3 regions of the Alkaliphilus sp. B6464 genome follow, and region 3 is predicted to be linked to each of the others. Evidence: riboswitches for the same ligand, from Rfam matches in the RefSeq annotation. Region 3 holds a riboswitch; each other region holds the start of a gene.
The links. A riboswitch is a leader RNA that binds a small molecule or an ion and turns the genes downstream of it on or off. The one in region 3 is predicted to bind cobalamin.
Positions count from the first base shown of each region.

Region 1: linked by a shared signal. The riboswitch ahead of HYG84_RS09100 (hypothetical protein) and the one ahead of HYG84_RS16905 (ABC transporter substrate-binding protein) in region 3 are both predicted to bind cobalamin.
Region 2: linked by a shared signal. The riboswitch ahead of HYG84_RS16425 (ABC transporter substrate-binding protein) and the one ahead of HYG84_RS16905 (ABC transporter substrate-binding protein) in region 3 are both predicted to bind cobalamin.

Region 1 is NZ_CP058557.1:1,879,291-1,884,805, forward strand. Features, by position in the region: gene HYG84_RS09095 (acetyl-CoA hydrolase/transferase family protein) at 1-547, opposite strand, end outside; gene HYG84_RS09100 (hypothetical protein) at 574-1,938, opposite strand; cobalamin riboswitch at 2,151-2,345, opposite strand; gene rd (rubredoxin) at 2,483-2,644, opposite strand; gene HYG84_RS09110 (DUF3298 and DUF4163 domain-containing protein) at 2,843-3,448, shown strand; gene HYG84_RS09115 (reverse transcriptase domain-containing protein) at 4,143-4,877, shown strand; gene ltrA (group II intron reverse transcriptase/maturase) at 5,393-5,515, shown strand, end outside.
Region 2 is NZ_CP058557.1:3,213,714-3,219,228, reverse strand. Features, by position in the region: gene HYG84_RS16440 (ATP-binding cassette domain-containing protein) at 1-708, shown strand, start outside; gene HYG84_RS16435 (ABC transporter permease subunit) at 701-1,453, shown strand; gene HYG84_RS16430 (sensor histidine kinase) at 1,471-2,382, shown strand; cobalamin riboswitch at 2,488-2,664, shown strand; gene HYG84_RS16425 (ABC transporter substrate-binding protein) at 2,803-3,822, shown strand; gene HYG84_RS16420 (FecCD family ABC transporter permease) at 3,854-4,858, shown strand; gene HYG84_RS16415 (ABC transporter ATP-binding protein) at 4,858-5,515, shown strand, end outside.
Region 3 is NZ_CP058557.1:3,322,369-3,327,883, forward strand. Features, by position in the region: gene HYG84_RS16895 (heme ABC transporter ATP-binding protein) at 1-703, opposite strand, end outside; gene HYG84_RS16900 (FecCD family ABC transporter permease) at 715-1,752, opposite strand; gene HYG84_RS16905 (ABC transporter substrate-binding protein) at 1,803-2,777, opposite strand; cobalamin riboswitch at 2,889-3,062, opposite strand; gene HYG84_RS16910 (lipase family alpha/beta hydrolase) at 3,132-4,436, opposite strand; gene HYG84_RS16915 (methylated-DNA--[protein]-cysteine S-methyltransferase) at 4,528-5,073, opposite strand; gene HYG84_RS16920 (DUF2225 domain-containing protein) at 5,051-5,515, opposite strand, start outside.

The DNA of each region.
Region 1 (5,515 bases), 1.4 Mb from region 3:
GAATATATATATCAGACATACCTTCTAACTCAAGGGGTTGGCTTGTATTAATTTCAATTATTACCTTTTCTGCTAAATCTATAAAGGTAGGTGAACAACCTATAGATGTAGAAGGTATAATATACCCCTCTTTTGTTATGGCCACAGCTTCTACAATAGCTATATCTATCTTTCCTAAAAAACCATAGTTGGCATATTGAGATACATGACTTAGGTGCATATCTAAATATTCGCAGCCCCCATTATTTGTATAGTCTCTCATACTATTATTAGTTTGATAAGGTAACCGCTTGCTAATAATTTCTGATCTTGCTAAAGTACCATCTAACTCGTCGCCTACAGAGGCTCCAGTGTACAATTTGATTTTTATTTTTTCCTTTGTTTCTTCTGCTATTTGTGCTAATGCCAAAGGTACAGCTTTGGGATATCCAGAAGGTGTAAATCCGCTGGTAGCTACAGTCATACCATCTTTTATTAACATAGCAGCTTCTGTAGCTGAAACAACTTTGTTCATAAGGTTATAGTTTCTAATTCTACCTGTTATCATATAGTTTCCTCCTAAAATTTTATATACTAAAATGGCATATTATGCAGGATTATTGTAAAAATAACTATTCCTAGCAGTGCAAATGGATATATTGCTCCATAGCCTTTTGCAGGATCATCGCTACCCACAGCATCTATAGCTGCTCCTAATCCAGGGGTAGATGTTCCGCAAATAGCCCCAGATAACATAACCCAGTTAATTTTAAATATATATTTTCCAACAATTAGTCCAGTAAGCATTGCAGTGGTTTTTACAACTATTGATACTATAGCTAATATAGCGCCTGAACCTGTTAAAGCACTAAAAACCTCAGACCCATATCTCAAACCTACAATTGCCAGAAAGAAAGCTAGGGATAATTGTCTTATAATAGCTAACAATTTATTATTCATTCGGAAATTTAAAAATCCTATTTTACCTATATATCCAAGCAATAGGGAAGCTATTAATACACCTCCAGTAATCCCTAAGCTAAAGTTACCTAGAGGACCTAAAGATACTTTAATACTTCCTAAGGTAAATCCAGTAAGGCAGACTATTATAAAAGCGGTTAAATCAAATTCTACCTCTTGAATTACATTTTCATTAGAATATTTTTGTAATTCCTCTATTTCTTTTATAAATAATTTTTTTTCATTATTTATATCAATGTTAAAAAGTCTTGGAAATAAATTAACGGCAATAATAACAATCATTACACCAAAAGGGTAGGCTACGGCGTGGCCAATTCCAATTCCTGCTTCAGCAATTTTTATTAATTCCTGTTTTTGGTCATCTGTTAAACTAGCAGTATTTTCAGTTGTCAGATTTCCTGATGGATCTAATAATTTAAGTAGCTCTGTTTTTTTCTGTGAATTTAATGTTTCGTATTGATTTGCCCAATCGGATGCATGACTATTTGCAGTTTCTATGGCAGCAGCAAGTCCTGGAGAGCTAGTTAAAGCTCCTGTATATACACCAGATACTTCATAAGGATTTGAGCTAGAACTTAGTAAGGTAACACCATAGGTAGCAATAGCACCCGATAATGTCATTAAAAACCCTAATACAATAAATTTCCATCCATATTTTTTAAATACTACCCCCATATCTTTAGCAGCTAATAGTCCTACAGATGCTATAAATAAAATTAAAAATATATTAAAAAAATCCTGAGAAATAACATTTGTTTCTATTAAAGATTTTGCTGCCTTATATCCATAATTTTCTGTATTTAATTGTTTTGCATAATCAACTACTAACCATCCTACAATCAACCCTAAAAATAATGTTCCAGATACGCCAAATCTAAATTTACCAAATTTTATCTGTCCAAATAACATACCTAAAAACACTGCAATAAACATAAGTATAAACGGATTAAGTATCCACGAAATACTATCAAAGCTCACTAATATTCCTCCCTATTTATTTAGTAGTCAATGGCTTCAAAACTACCGTTAAAATTATTTGTGTTTTATGCTCTTAGGTGTCAAAAACATAAAAAACCTTTTTCCCTAAGGAAAAAGGTTATAGACAACACACAATATTAATTAAAGGATATTAATTTATTAATTTCCCTTAATGCATGGCCCATAACACCTCCTTATCCTCGTAAGTTATTGCGGTATTGTTCTTTATGGCAGGTCTCCTGGCTTAGAATCATAACACATCTAATACCTTCCCATTTTTTACAAAACAGTGGCATAGTTATAGATGTACTCCTCTTTACAGTGGCGGGACCGCGTCGGATTTTAACCGAACTTCCCTTTTAAGCTGTTAATTTAATTAAAACAGCACCATAAATCTATGTATTTACTTTTTCACAGTTATTGTATCAGACAATCTATATATAGGCAATATCTTTATTCGTGTGTTGAAATTAGTATCTAGCTATAAATAATAAAGGAAGGACAATTGTCCTTCCTTTATTATTTATATTTTATGTATTTTTAATTATTCTTCTGGCTCAAACATATCTTTGCTAACGCCACAAACTGGACATACCCAATCCTCTGGGATATCTTCAAAAGCTGTTCCTGGAGCTACTCCTCCATCAGGATCTCCTAACTCTGGATCATAAACATAGCCACATGGTATACATACATATTTCATAATTACATGTCTCCTCTCTCTTAAAATGATATTTAATTTAATTATGTATTTCAACATTACCATTATACCCAATAATATGCAACAGTAAACAAAAAAAGAATATAAATTAGCTAGTATAGTTGTTCCAAAGATGTAACTACTTTTAGTATTATTAATAAAATGTAATTAACTCAATCATTTAATTTGAGAGGAGAAAAAGTTATGGATAAAAGATTTCCGGTTTATATTAGTACAATGAAATTAACAATGCCAAGATTAGAAGTGTATTATCCAGTAGTAAGTGGATTAGATAATATAAATGTACAGAAAAAAATAAATAGTAACATATTAAACTTAGTCTATCAAATGATAAAGGATCAAGGATATTATGAAAATCCACAGACTACAATTACAGGTTATTATGAAATTAAGACAAATGAGAGAGGTATACTAAGTATTGCATTAACCAATTATGCCTTCTCTGGAGGAGCCCATGGATTAACAATTATGAAATCACTTACTTTTGATGTGGAGACAGGAAAACTATATTCCTTAAAGGATTTATTTAAAGATGGCAGTAATTATGTAGATGTGTTATCAGCAATTATTGAAGAACAGATAGGAGAAAGAGATATTCCGCTAATAACAAAATTCGATAAAATTAGACCAGATCAAGATTTTTATATAGCGGATAAAGCCTTAGTTATATATTTTCAACTTTATGATTTAGAGCCATATGCATATGGCTTTCCGCAATTTCCTATATCGGTTTATGAAATTCAAGATATAATAAAAGAAGATGGGCCTTTAGGACAAATGCTATACTAGCATATATTAAAAAAATGTATAAACTAAAAGATGCTAATAGGCATCTTTTTGTGCGACGGGCAGTCGCATGGGGTGCTAAGTCAGTTAGCACCCTTCATATCTTTAATGGACAGAGACGTCATTTCGATGAAACGACTGGCAGAAGTTAATAGATGTTGAATCCCAGATGGTGAAAGTCCATCCCCGAGGAGACTGACCTAGCTCGGGAAGCTTAATCTAGGGCATTATCGTGAGGTATTGTCTGAAGGAGATGCGGATAATCGAGAGACCCGTAGGCGAAACAATAGACCCTAATACAATAAGTGTGAAGCACGGCGGCGGGTTAAGTTGGCGACTTTGCGAAAAATGAGGAAGCCCACTAAAAGACATTTCTTTTAGACGTCAGACCAAGGAAATGTGACTTAAAACGTGATGGTGCAGGGTATGTTGTGAAGGGAAATGCGATAACCCCGTGAGGTCTCCATCTTTCCAAACAGGTAGGGTTCTAGTCTATAAGGGTAATCCGAAGTGACAAAGAACAGATGGAGAAGTCAGACGTTCTCATAGTACGGAAGTAGTTTGATGACCATAACATCAAATGAACGGAAGGGGAGCGACCTATGGCTCCAAGTCATGAATTGGATGTAATGCTAACAATCATGTTACCGTGGTAAAACCGTTTAAAAGTACATCAAGGAAAGGCGTGGAATAATAAATGAATCAAGAGTGGAAATTCAAGTTACATAGTGTATATGGACAACTGTTGTTTGATCGTAAATTAACCCAAAGCTTTGAGCAAGTAAAGGCGAATAAAGGCGCTGGTGGAATAGATGGTCAAACAATAGAAAGTTATGAGGCTAAATTAGAAGAAAACATCATGGAACTGCTAAATAATCTTAAGACAAAAACTTACCAAGCTCAACCAGTTAGAAGAGTATACATTCCAAAGAAAAATGAAAAGAAACGTTCATTGGGTATTCCAACTATAGAGGACCGAATTGTTCAGCAAAGTGTAGTAAATGTACTTCAACCAATATTTGAAGATAAACTTTTTCATAACTGGTCCGTAGGATATAGACCTAATCGCGGAGTCGAAAGGGCACTGCAAATAATCCTATGGAATATTGAACAAGGATATAACTATATATATGACTGCGACATAAAAGGATTCTTTGATAATATTTCTCATAAGAAGCTCATAACAGTTCTAAAGAAATATGTATCCGATCGGACAATATTAGGAACAATTGATCAATGGCTTAAAGCAGGATTCTTGGAAGAAGGAAAACTCATACATTCTGACTACGGGACACCGCAAGGCGGGGTAATTTCACCACTTCTTGCCAATGTATATCTAAATGAATTAGACTGGGAATGGGATTTACATGGTATAAGATTTGTTCGCTATGCTGATGACTGTGCGCCACGAAGGCGTGTCCAAGTAGCGTAGCTACTTGAAGACAGCTATGCTGTGCAGATGATGGCGGTAGGCCCGCCGAAATCGCCATACAGGTGGAGGTTTCAAACTACCTTAAGGTGCTGTGGTCAAAAGCCATGGTATTGAGCGTTAAGGAAAAGGCAGTATCTAAACTGTCAAGTGCGTATTAAGGAGATGAACGAGCAAGTGAACCACTTACGAAAATGTCGAAAGCGTAGAGATTCCATCAAAACCAGGGGGTTGTCGTTAATCTGGGATAAGTCTAGGGGAAACCTGTTTACTGCCTAGATGGTGGGCGGCATAAAGGTGGCATGAACTTAATACAGGCGTCTGTACGGAACGTGGGAACCCACGGACTGATGTCAAGGGAGTATATCAAGCGGAAGAACCGCAAGATAAGAGTACCAATGCAGTCATGGGGGCAGATTGGGTTGTAGTAGTGAGGAAGTTTCTGTAATGGGAATGGAGTGAAGAACCCGAGTTATTCAGTTTCAAGAATAAGTCAACTTTGAAAGGAGGAGGAGCTTATGCAAGAAACAAAGCCATATAATATTTCAAAATGGAAAGTGAAAGAAGCCTACGAAAAGGTGAAAGCAAACAAGGGAACATACGGAGTCGATGAACAATCAATTGAAGATTTTGAGAAGAAT
Region 2 (5,515 bases), 110 kb from region 3:
CTAAGCAAATCAAGAATGAGAACAGGATGTATAATTGAAACCCCAAGCTTTTTTCCATACTTATCTGCAACTAAAAACCTTGAATATTATAGGATACAAAAAGGTATTGTAGACAAAAAATGTGTAGAGGATACTCTTAAAATGGTTGGCCTTGAGGATACAGGGAAGAAAAAATTTAAAGACTTTTCCCTTGGTATGAAGCAACGTTTAGGTTTAGCCTTCGCTATAATTGGAAGTCCAGATTTACTTATACTAGATGAGCCTATAAATGGGTTGGATCCTACTGGAATTGTAGAATTTAGAGAGCTTCTACTAAAACTTAATAAGGAAAAAAACATTACAATAATTATATCAAGCCATATATTAGGTGAACTTTCTCAGCTTGCAACTAACTATGGGTTTATTCACAATGGTTATCTTTTAGAACAAATATCGTCTAAGGAATTAGCAGGAAAATGTAAGCGTCATTTAGCGATTAAAGTAGACAATGCAGAAAAAGCTACGGTTATAATAGAAAAACAACTAGAAACTAAAAAATATGAGGTATTAAATAATAATGAAATTAGATTATATGATTATGTAGATACTCCTGAAAAAGTAACTCGGGCTCTTGTCCTTAATGAAGTTATGGTATCCTCCATAAATCAAACTGGTATCAATTTAGAAAATTACTTTATTGATTTGATTGGAGGTAATTATAATGCTTAATTATATTAAAGCTGAGCTGTATAGAAATTTTAACAGACTATATTATTGGAGCTTTGTAATTATAATATCCGGTTTAGGATTATCACTTAATATATTGATGAAGGCCACAAGTGTTAATGCTAATATGGATCTTTCAGAATTAATGTATATGGGTATTCAATCAATTAATTTACCACTATTTCTAGTTTTAATGATGATTGACATTGTTACAAGTGAAGAAAATAAAAATTTGACTTTGAAGAATGCTGTATCATTTGGTATACCTAGAAACAGAATTGTTTTATCAAAGATAATTGCTACAGTTGTTCTATCTACTATAGCGGCATTTATTATACTAACTGTATTTTTAGGAAGTGGAGCAATGCTGTTTGGGCTTGGTAGGGACTTTTCAATAGATATAGTTAAAGATTTTTCATTAAGATTACTGGTAGCACTCCCACTATGGATTGGAGGAATATCTGTAGGCACTTTTCTAGGAATTATATTTAAAAACAATACAATGTCTAGCTTTGTTTACTTCGGAGTATTCTCTATGACTGGTAATATTATTAGTCTACTTTCATTAATTGTGTCTCCAAAACTTATGAATATTAATAAGTTTCTTATTACAACAAACTTATCCAATATAAAAGCTGATACTGTAGCGAGCAATACTTTAGGTTTTGCGGCTTTAGTAGGTATCGGATTTACAGTAGTGTTTACAATTTTAGGTATGTTATACTTTAACAAAAAAGAGATTAAGTAAAATGGAGGGTGATATTTATGCAACTATTAACTATTATTTTTCTTATAATTATATGTGGCATATTTGTCACTCTTTGTATTTTATCACATAACGAAGTTAAGAATATAACTAATCAACTAAGTAGAATCAATAAGACTAATACTAATTCAAAAATATTACTTACTTTTTCTAATAAAGAGATGGAAAATTTGGCTTCAGAAATAAATAAAACCTTAGAAGAAAAACAAAAATCAGAAATTGAACATAAGAGGATGGATTTAGAACTTAGACAGGCTATTGCAAATATATCACATGATCTGAGGACACCACTTACATCAATAATGGGTTATATACAGCTTATGGAGGATGATGGCTTACCTTGTCATGAAAAGAAAGAATATGCAGATATAGTTAAAAGAAGAGCTGAGTCATTACAAAGTTTAATATCTAGCTTTTATGATTTATCAAGACTGGAAGGTAAGGAATATAAGTTTGAGCTTAAATCAGTAAATATAAATAATATAATGTGTGATTTAATAGCATCATTCTATAAGGATTTTTTAACTAAAGAGATAGAGCCTATTATCGATATAGATGAAAAAGTATCATTAATTATTGCTGATGAAAATGCAGTAAAAAGAGTTTTCTCAAACCTAATACAGAATGCTTTAAAGTATGGAAATGAGTGTATATATATATCGTTAAAAGAGTATGACGGTTATATTATAACAACATTTACAAATGTTGCACATAATTTAAGTGAGAGAGATATAGCCCATCTATTTGAACGTTTTTTTACAGCTGACCTCACAAGGAGTGACAAAAGCACAGGACTTGGATTATCTATAACAAAAGAATTAGTCGAACAAATGGGACATGAAATTTCAGCAGAACTAGCTGATTGCAAGCTTAGTATAATAATAAAATGGAAAACAACACATTCTTCCTAGGGAACATCATAACACCTATAGAATGTATTCTATTGTAATCTTGGTACATTATCAAAGAAACTTTATTGAATAAAATTCCATTGTGTGCTAACATAGTAGATGAAAACTAAATAGGAAACATTAGGTTCTGTAAGATTAATAGGGAAATTGGTGAAAAACCAATACAGCCCCCGCTACTGTAAGTGAGTACGAAATCAACTTATCCACTGGATTATATCTGGGAAGGCGTTGAGAGTAGGATGATCCACAAGTCAGGAGACCTGCCTAATAGTTTATATTAAGTAACCTTCGGTGGGAAGGGGAGACTTTTATTTTTTTGTATTTAATCTTTTTATGTGCATGATAAATCCCTAACTTATACGGTTAGGGATTTTTTATTACCCTCCACCAGGGAAAAAACTACAAACAGGAGGATGAAAAATGAAGAAAAGAGTAGCAGCACTAGCATTACTGTTAGCATTATCAATATCTACAATAGCAGGATGTTCAAACCAAGCAAATAATGCAGAACCTAACAATGATAAGGAAGTAGTAAATGAACTAGAAAAAAATATGTTAGAGGAGTATGGAGTACAGATAGGTGAAGACAGTGTTACCTTTACTGATAGTAGAAATCAGCAAGTCACACTAAATAAGCATCCAGAAAGAGTAGTAGTTCTTTTTAATTCATATTTAGAAATCTGGGCTAAAAGTGGAGGTACTATAGTTGGTAGAATAGAAGAATCAGAGGATAAGATAGTAGAAGGAACAGAAAATGCCGAGATAGTAGGAACTTTAGGAGCAATAAGCCTTGAGAAGGTATTATCATTAAAGCCAGATTTAGTAATTTTAAACGGCAACTCAAAAATTCAGATGGAGATAGTTCCTATATTAGAGGATAATGGAATTGGAGTTGTTGCCTTAGACTTTTTTGTAAAGGATGATTACTTTAAACTTGTAAGGTTATTTACTGCATTAAATGAAAGAGAAGATCTTTACCAAGCAAATGCTTTGCAAGTTAAAGAGAATATAGAGAAGATAATAGAAAAATCACCAAAGGATAAGAGTTATAAAGTATTAATAATGATGGCCAGTGCAAAAAGTATAACAGCTAGAGGGTCAGATGCTTATTTAGGTGAAATGTTAAAAGATCTTCATACAGCTAATATTGCAGATACATCCAATAATACTTTAGATGATAAAAACTTTAGCTTAGAAAAAATAATAGAAGAAGACCCAGATTTTATATTTGTTCAAACAACAGGAAGTGATATGGAAGCGGTATTGGATAGAATTAAAAAGGATGTAGAGTCAAATCCAGCATGGGCTTCCTTAAAGGCAGTAAAAGAAGGTAGATATATTCTCTTACCAAAGGATCTTTATATGTATAAAGCAAATCATAGATATGCAGAGGCTTATGAAGGGTTAGCAAAACATCTTTATACAGATTTATTTGAATAAGAGAAACTATTAATTATATGGGAGAAATTTTATGTCAGTAGGTATGGAAGAAGAAAAACCTCGTAAAATTATAGTACTAATAATCTTCATATTATTATTTATTGCAAGTTTTTTCATAAGCGTTGGTAATGGAGCTGTAAAAATAGCTCCGGTAGAAATAATTAAAGCTATCTTTTATCAAAAAGATACAGTTAACTATCAAATAATATGGAATGTAAGACTTCCACGTACAATAGTAGGTGCATTAGTAGGCATCTGCTTATCTTTAGCTGGGGCTGTTCTTCAAGGTATAATGAGAAATCCTCTAGCAAGTCCTAATATTATAGGGGTGTCGTCGGGTGGAGGACTGATGGCACTTATAATATTAATAATCTTTCCGCAATATTATTACTTAGTTCCTATAGGTGCTTTTTTAGGAGCACTTTTAGCTACTCTTTTTATATACAGTTTGGCTTGGAGAGAGGGAGTATTGCCGACAAGACTGGTTTTAGCTGGAGTTGCAGTATCTTCATTACTAAGTGCAGGAATAAACGGACTTATGACGTTTTTTCCAGACAGAGTACATGGAGTATTAGGATTTATGGTGGGAGGTTTATCTGCAATAACTTGGAGGGATGTAAATCTTATTTTGCCATATGCTATAGTCGGTATGTTTTTCCTACTATTATTACCTGATAAGCTAAACATATTAATGCTAGGTGATGAAGTTGCCACAGGTTTAGGTGTAAGCGTGGAAAAAACAAGGTTTTTATTTATAATAATATCCTCATTATTAGCAGGTAGTGCTGTAAGTGTGGTAGGTCTATTAGGCTTTGTAGGACTTATAGTGCCCCACATGACGAGATTATTCATAGGTTCCGATTATAAGTATTTATTTCCCGGGACAATATTTTTCGGTGCATCTATAGTGATGATCTGCGATACATTGTCTAGAATCCTCTTTGCCCCTATTGAAATACCAGTAGGAATAATAATGTCTGCCCTAGGAGCACCATTTTTTCTTTATCTACTAAGAAAAAAGGAGGGTTTAAAATAATGGGAATAGAAGCATTGAATCTTAAAGTTAAATACGGTGATAAAGAAGTGTTGAAAAATATTAATTTTCATGTAGCCGATGGAGAAGTAGTCACTATTATTGGACCAAATGGTTCAGGAAAATCCACATTAATAAAAGCATTATCTAGATGTTTAAAAATAACTGAAGGAACAATTCACCTAGATGATGAGAATATTTATAATATGCCAACTAAAAAAATAGCAAGAAATATGGCTATACTTCCACAAGTTAAAAGCATATCTGCTGACATTACAGTGGAAAATCTGGTTTCTTATGGTAGATACCCTCATCTAAATTTTGGACAAAGATTAAAGGCGGAGGATAAAAATATAATAAATTGGGCCATGGAAAAAACTGGGTTATCTAATTTAAAGGGGAGACATGTGGCTACATTATCAGGAGGAGAACGCCAAAGAGCATGGATTTCTATGGCATTGGCTCAAAAACCTAAGATATTACTTCTTGATGAACCAACAACATATTTAGATATTTCATATCAACTTGAAGTACTTGAATTAATAAAAGAATTAAATAAGTCTCTACAATTAACAGTAGTTATGGTTCTACACGATTTAAATCAAGCTGCTAGATATTCTGATAATATTTTTGTCCTAAACGAAGGGCAAATATGCCAAT
Region 3 (5,515 bases):
GTAAGTTTTCTTTTGTTATTACTTGATCTGGACTTCCCATTATAATTTTTGTACCTTTATGAAGAAGTAGTATTTCTTTACTATAGCGGGCAGCTAAATTTATATCATGAAGTGCCATAATAATAGTTACCCCTTTTTCTTCATTTAATACTTTTAATAGATCTAATATTTCTATTTGATGATGCATATCTAATGCTGCAGTAGGTTCGTCTAACAAGAGAATCTGTGGCTCTTGAGCTAATGCTCTTGCAATAACTACCCTTTGACTTTCCCCGCCACTTAACTGATTTATGCTTCTATCTCTCAAATGCCACGTATTCGTTCTTTCCATTGCTTCCTTTACTACAGCAATATCTTTAAAAGTTTCCTGTTGGAATCTCCCTACATAAGGATTTCTACCCATTAAAACAATTTCATGAACAGTAAAATCATATTCAATATTTGTATTCTGTGGAACTACAGCTATTTCACGAGCTAATTCCTTTAACGGATAACTTTTTAATTCTCTATTATCTAGTAGAACAGTTCCAACTTTAGGCATTAAAGTTGATGCTAAATTTTTTAATAATGTTGATTTTCCTGAACCATTAGGTCCTATCATTGTTATAATACTGCCTTTTGTAATCTTTAAATTAATATCATTTAAGATTACCCTTTCATCGTAAAGAAATACTAAGTCCTTTGTTTCAATACATTTTCCCATACAATAACCACCTATATTGTTCGTTTTGTTTTCCTAAGCAAGTAAATAAAAAAAGGCCCTCCTGCTAAAGCAGTAATAATACCAACAGGCACTTCAGTAGGTGCAATAATCGTTCTTGATAAAGTATCTGCAACAATTAAAAATATTCCTCCTACTAGTCCACTAGCAGGTATAAGTATACGATGGTCTGGACCCATAAGTAAACGAACCATATGAGGCACAATAAGACCTACAAAACCGATTATTCCGCTAACAGAAACTAAAAAAGCTGTTATTAATACACTGGTAATTAAAATTACTTTTTTAACCTTTTCTGTTTCAACTCCCATGTTCTGTGCACTATCTTCACCTAATAACATAATATTTAAGTCCTTTGAAAAAATATATATTATGATACTACCCAATAAAACTGGTATTATAGCTATTTGTACATGACTCCATCCTCTTCCTGAAAAACTTCCCATTGTCCAAAAAATAATTGTACTTACATCTCTTGTTGAAATTGTCATTATAAAGGACATTATAGCAGTAAAAAACTGCCCTGTAGCAATTCCTGCTAATAATAATGTAGTTACTGGTACTTTTCCCTTTATTCTAGCCATATTATATACAATTAATGTAGCTAACAAAGCGCCTGCAAACGCAAATATAGATACAATTCCTATACCAAAAAACATTTTATTTAACTTTAGCAAAATAGCTATAGAAGCCCCTAAAGCTGCTCCTGAAGAAGTACCTACTATAAAAGGATCAGCCATAGGATTCTTTAACATTCCTTGAAAAGCTACGCCTACAATTGATAATCCATATCCAACTAGAAAAGAAAGTAATACTCTTGGTAGTCGAATGTTTTGTATAATTGCAATATGAGATTTTTGTATATTTGAAACATCAATATAATCTCCTACTATGGGAATGGTTTTTAAAATGATTTTTATGCTATCAATAATAGTTACATTAGCCACTCCAATAACTAAGGATATAGATATTGTTATCATCAATGTCATTAGTAGTAGTGGAAATATTTTTAGATAATTGTGCTTTTCCATAGACAGTCTGCCTCCATATATATTCCCATTAAAATAGCTAGAATATATTATTAAAATACTTCTGGATGTATAGCCTTTGCAAATAACTCTAAGGCCTCAATTGTTCTAACACCTGGTCTTGATACTATATTAGGATCTAATAACTCTATTTTATCATTTTTAACGGCAGTAATAACATCATAACCTGGTCTAGATTTTATTATATTTTTTAATTCTTTCATTTGCTCAGGATTTAAAGTGAAGTTTTCAGCAGTATGAGCTGGTGCTATATAAATCTCAGGATCTTTTTCCACCATAGCTTCAACACTATATTGAGGATAAGCTCCATCCCCATCAGCTGCAATATTTTCTCCACCAGCTAAAGTAATTAACTCATTTATGAATGACCCTTCACCAGCTGTCATTAAAGGCTCGTCCCAAACTTGATAAAACACTCTTGCTTTCTTCTCATTCTTAGCTTTATCAACAATATTATCTCTTTTTTCCTGCATTTCATTTACTATTTGTTCCGATTCTTCTTCTACACCCATTACTTCACCTAATTGTAATATGGTATTAAAAATTTCATCGATTGTTTCAGGCGAATATAACATTACCGCTATTCCACTTGCCTTTATTTGTTCTATAGACTCAGGAAGGGCTTCGTTATATAGGAATACTACATCTGGATTTAACTCTAATATTTTCTCTACATTTATTGCAAAGGCATTACCTACCTTTTCTTTCTCTAGGGCTTCTATAGGATAATCACAAAAATCCGATACTCCTACAATTTTATCCTCTAATCCTAAAGCAAATAGAATTTCTGTTTGACTAGGCGCAATCGAAACGACTCTTTCTGGTTGCTTCTCTATTGTTACAGAATTTCCAAATCCATCTACAATATCCATAGGATAGGCTGTATTCCCTATATTGTTACCTACATCCCCCTGTAAATTCTCCTTTTGTTCTTTGACACAACCAAATAGCAAGGTTGTTAATAGCATTAATACTACTAAAAATATAGTTGCTTTTGATTTTCTCATAAAAACATCCTCCTCCTATAGTTTCTTACTTCCATTTTAAATATAAAAAATCCCTCACCAAATGGTAAAGGATTTTAAACACACTAACCGTTCACCTATCCCTCCGAAGGCTGCATATGCTAAAACTTGGTAGGTCTCCTGACTCGTGAATCACTTTACTTCAGCACCTTCCCGGTCAAGACCAGTGGTATATTGCTGTTTCATCATCACTTACAGTAGCGGGGGCTGTAATGGATTTTCACCATTTTCCCTTTTAAGCTCAATTGAGCACCGTCAATATTTAGATCGCCTTAATGATATCAAAAAAGAGGAATATTTTCAATTCTTTTTTATGCTATACTTCTTTTGTTAATCTCATACCTTAAAGGAAAAATACATTCTACCCGTTTCTTCTTTTCGTACATCTGTCTCTGTTAATTCTTCTTCTATCATAGATCCTATTACAAAAATATTATGATCTTCTTTATATTTGCCAGATGTTTCTAAAATATATTCACCACTAGGTACGTGTTTTAACATGATCCACAAATAATCTTTTCCAAACTCTTGGCAAATATGCTCATACTCTGTAATAAATTTTCCATCTATAAATTTACCGATTATATCTCTTCCCTTTTTCAGTTCTATATTAATATATTTTTTTAATATTATCCCTAATGGATATACTTTAGGCTCTACAGAACCTTTGTTAAATAATGAACGATCTAAATTATATATGTCTGCAAGATATTCCATAGAGCTTAATAAAATTTCACTATGGCTTCCTTCCATTATAAATGTTTCTGCATTATCTATAGTTGCACTATTAACGGTTACTGTCCCATCTCCTTCTTTTGTTTTCAATGATCCTATAACATATGCTTTTTTATATTTAAATAATAATTCTGTATCTAGTAATAGGACTTTGTCTGTTTCCTTGTTAGTCCCAACAAAACAATATAGATTTTTAACTCGATTATTTAATGTATCTATATTTTTATTTAGCTCATTTAATAAATAATTATTATAAAGTGTATATTTTCTCGGAATATAGTGGTAATCATTATCAATTTTACAGCATAATATTTTTCCATAATCATCTGTAGGTATTAAATCTCTTAATCCTGGAAAATTCTCATGTAATTTTTCAATGTTCTCTGTCCCCAAAGGTATATCTAGTATCTTAGTAAGTAGCCAAATGTATCCTCTGCGTATAATGTCAAATAGTTCTTTTTCGGTATCTGTTTTCTTCATTAGTTTTCCAGTTCCCCACAAATGATAGGCTTCAATGTTTCCCTTATTAGGAGTTCCAAAACATATTAAACTTCTAACATTATAGGAGTATTCTATACTTTGAATATAAGTACGAGCTACCACTCCACCCATACTATGACATAATAAATCAACTTTTTGATTAGGATGCTTTTCTTTTACCCGTAATATTAAAGGTTGTAAAAACTCCTTTACTATTTCCCTACAGCTTTTTCGCCAATCATAATAACAAACAAATAAATTCTCATTTAATTTATATCCTAATTTCTCTAATTCTTTTAGAAATGGTTTATAGAACCAACCTGCCACACCAAAACCCCACTCAATTTGACATCCTAACATCTCTCCGCCAATAGATCCCATTAAACCAGGAATAAAAATAATTGGATTTAGTTTAGTAACTTCCATTGTCTTCCCCCTTCTCTTTTCATTATCTCAATTATATTTATCCGATAGATACTAATTCTATGACCCTAAATTGCAAAAAATAAAAGTGGTATTATTCTACCACCTTTTCACCTTCAACTTTTATTCCTTCAATATTCAGCAATTTTTCTTTAATATGCAGTCCACCACCGTAACCTACTAACTTTTTATTAGTCCCTATTACTCTATGACATGGAATAATAATAGGAATTCTATTTTTATTATTCGCCCCTCCAACAGCTCTTACGGCCTTAGGATTATCAATACTATAGGCCAAATCTTTATATGTTATAGTTTGACCATAGGGTATATCTAATAATGCATTCCATACTTTTCTTTGAAAATCGGTCCCCACCATATAAAGTGGAATCGTAAATTCTGTTCTCTTACCCTCAAAATATTCGTATAACTGATTTATGTATATTGCATTTTCCTCTTTATCATACAAAAGTTGATGCATAGGAAAATCTTTTTTTATACTTCTAATAAAATCCTCTTCACTTTGATCAATGCCAATTGATACAAGTCCTTCATTCAAAGATGCGACATAAAGAACTATATTATTGACTACTATTTTACTATAATAAATAATAGCTTTAGTTAGCTTCATCTTTTTCATGACCATATTGCTCCCTTGCTAATCTCCATTGTTCTCTAGCTTTCAATTGAATATGTCGTTTTGTTTTAATATCGGGGTGATCTAGTGCTACACTATACCATTTAATAGCTTCTCTTTGTCTTCCAAGCCTTCTATTTAATTCACCATTTAAATATGCCAAAGTTACTTCATCCAGACCTGCTGCATCTAATCTTTCTGTTTGATAGGCATTTTGGAAGAAATTTAGTGCATAATTTAAAAATTCTTCTTCTTTTGGACTTTTAGCTTCTCTATATAGCCATGCCAACCTCAAACATATTCCACCAGTGTATGCCTTCGACTTTTTTAATATTTGAGCAACTAACAATGCCATTTTATAACTTTCTTCCGCTTCGTGAAAGGTACGCACTCCGCTGAAACTCCGCTCATTCCATTTAACTCCTATCGATTGCTGTAATATTGT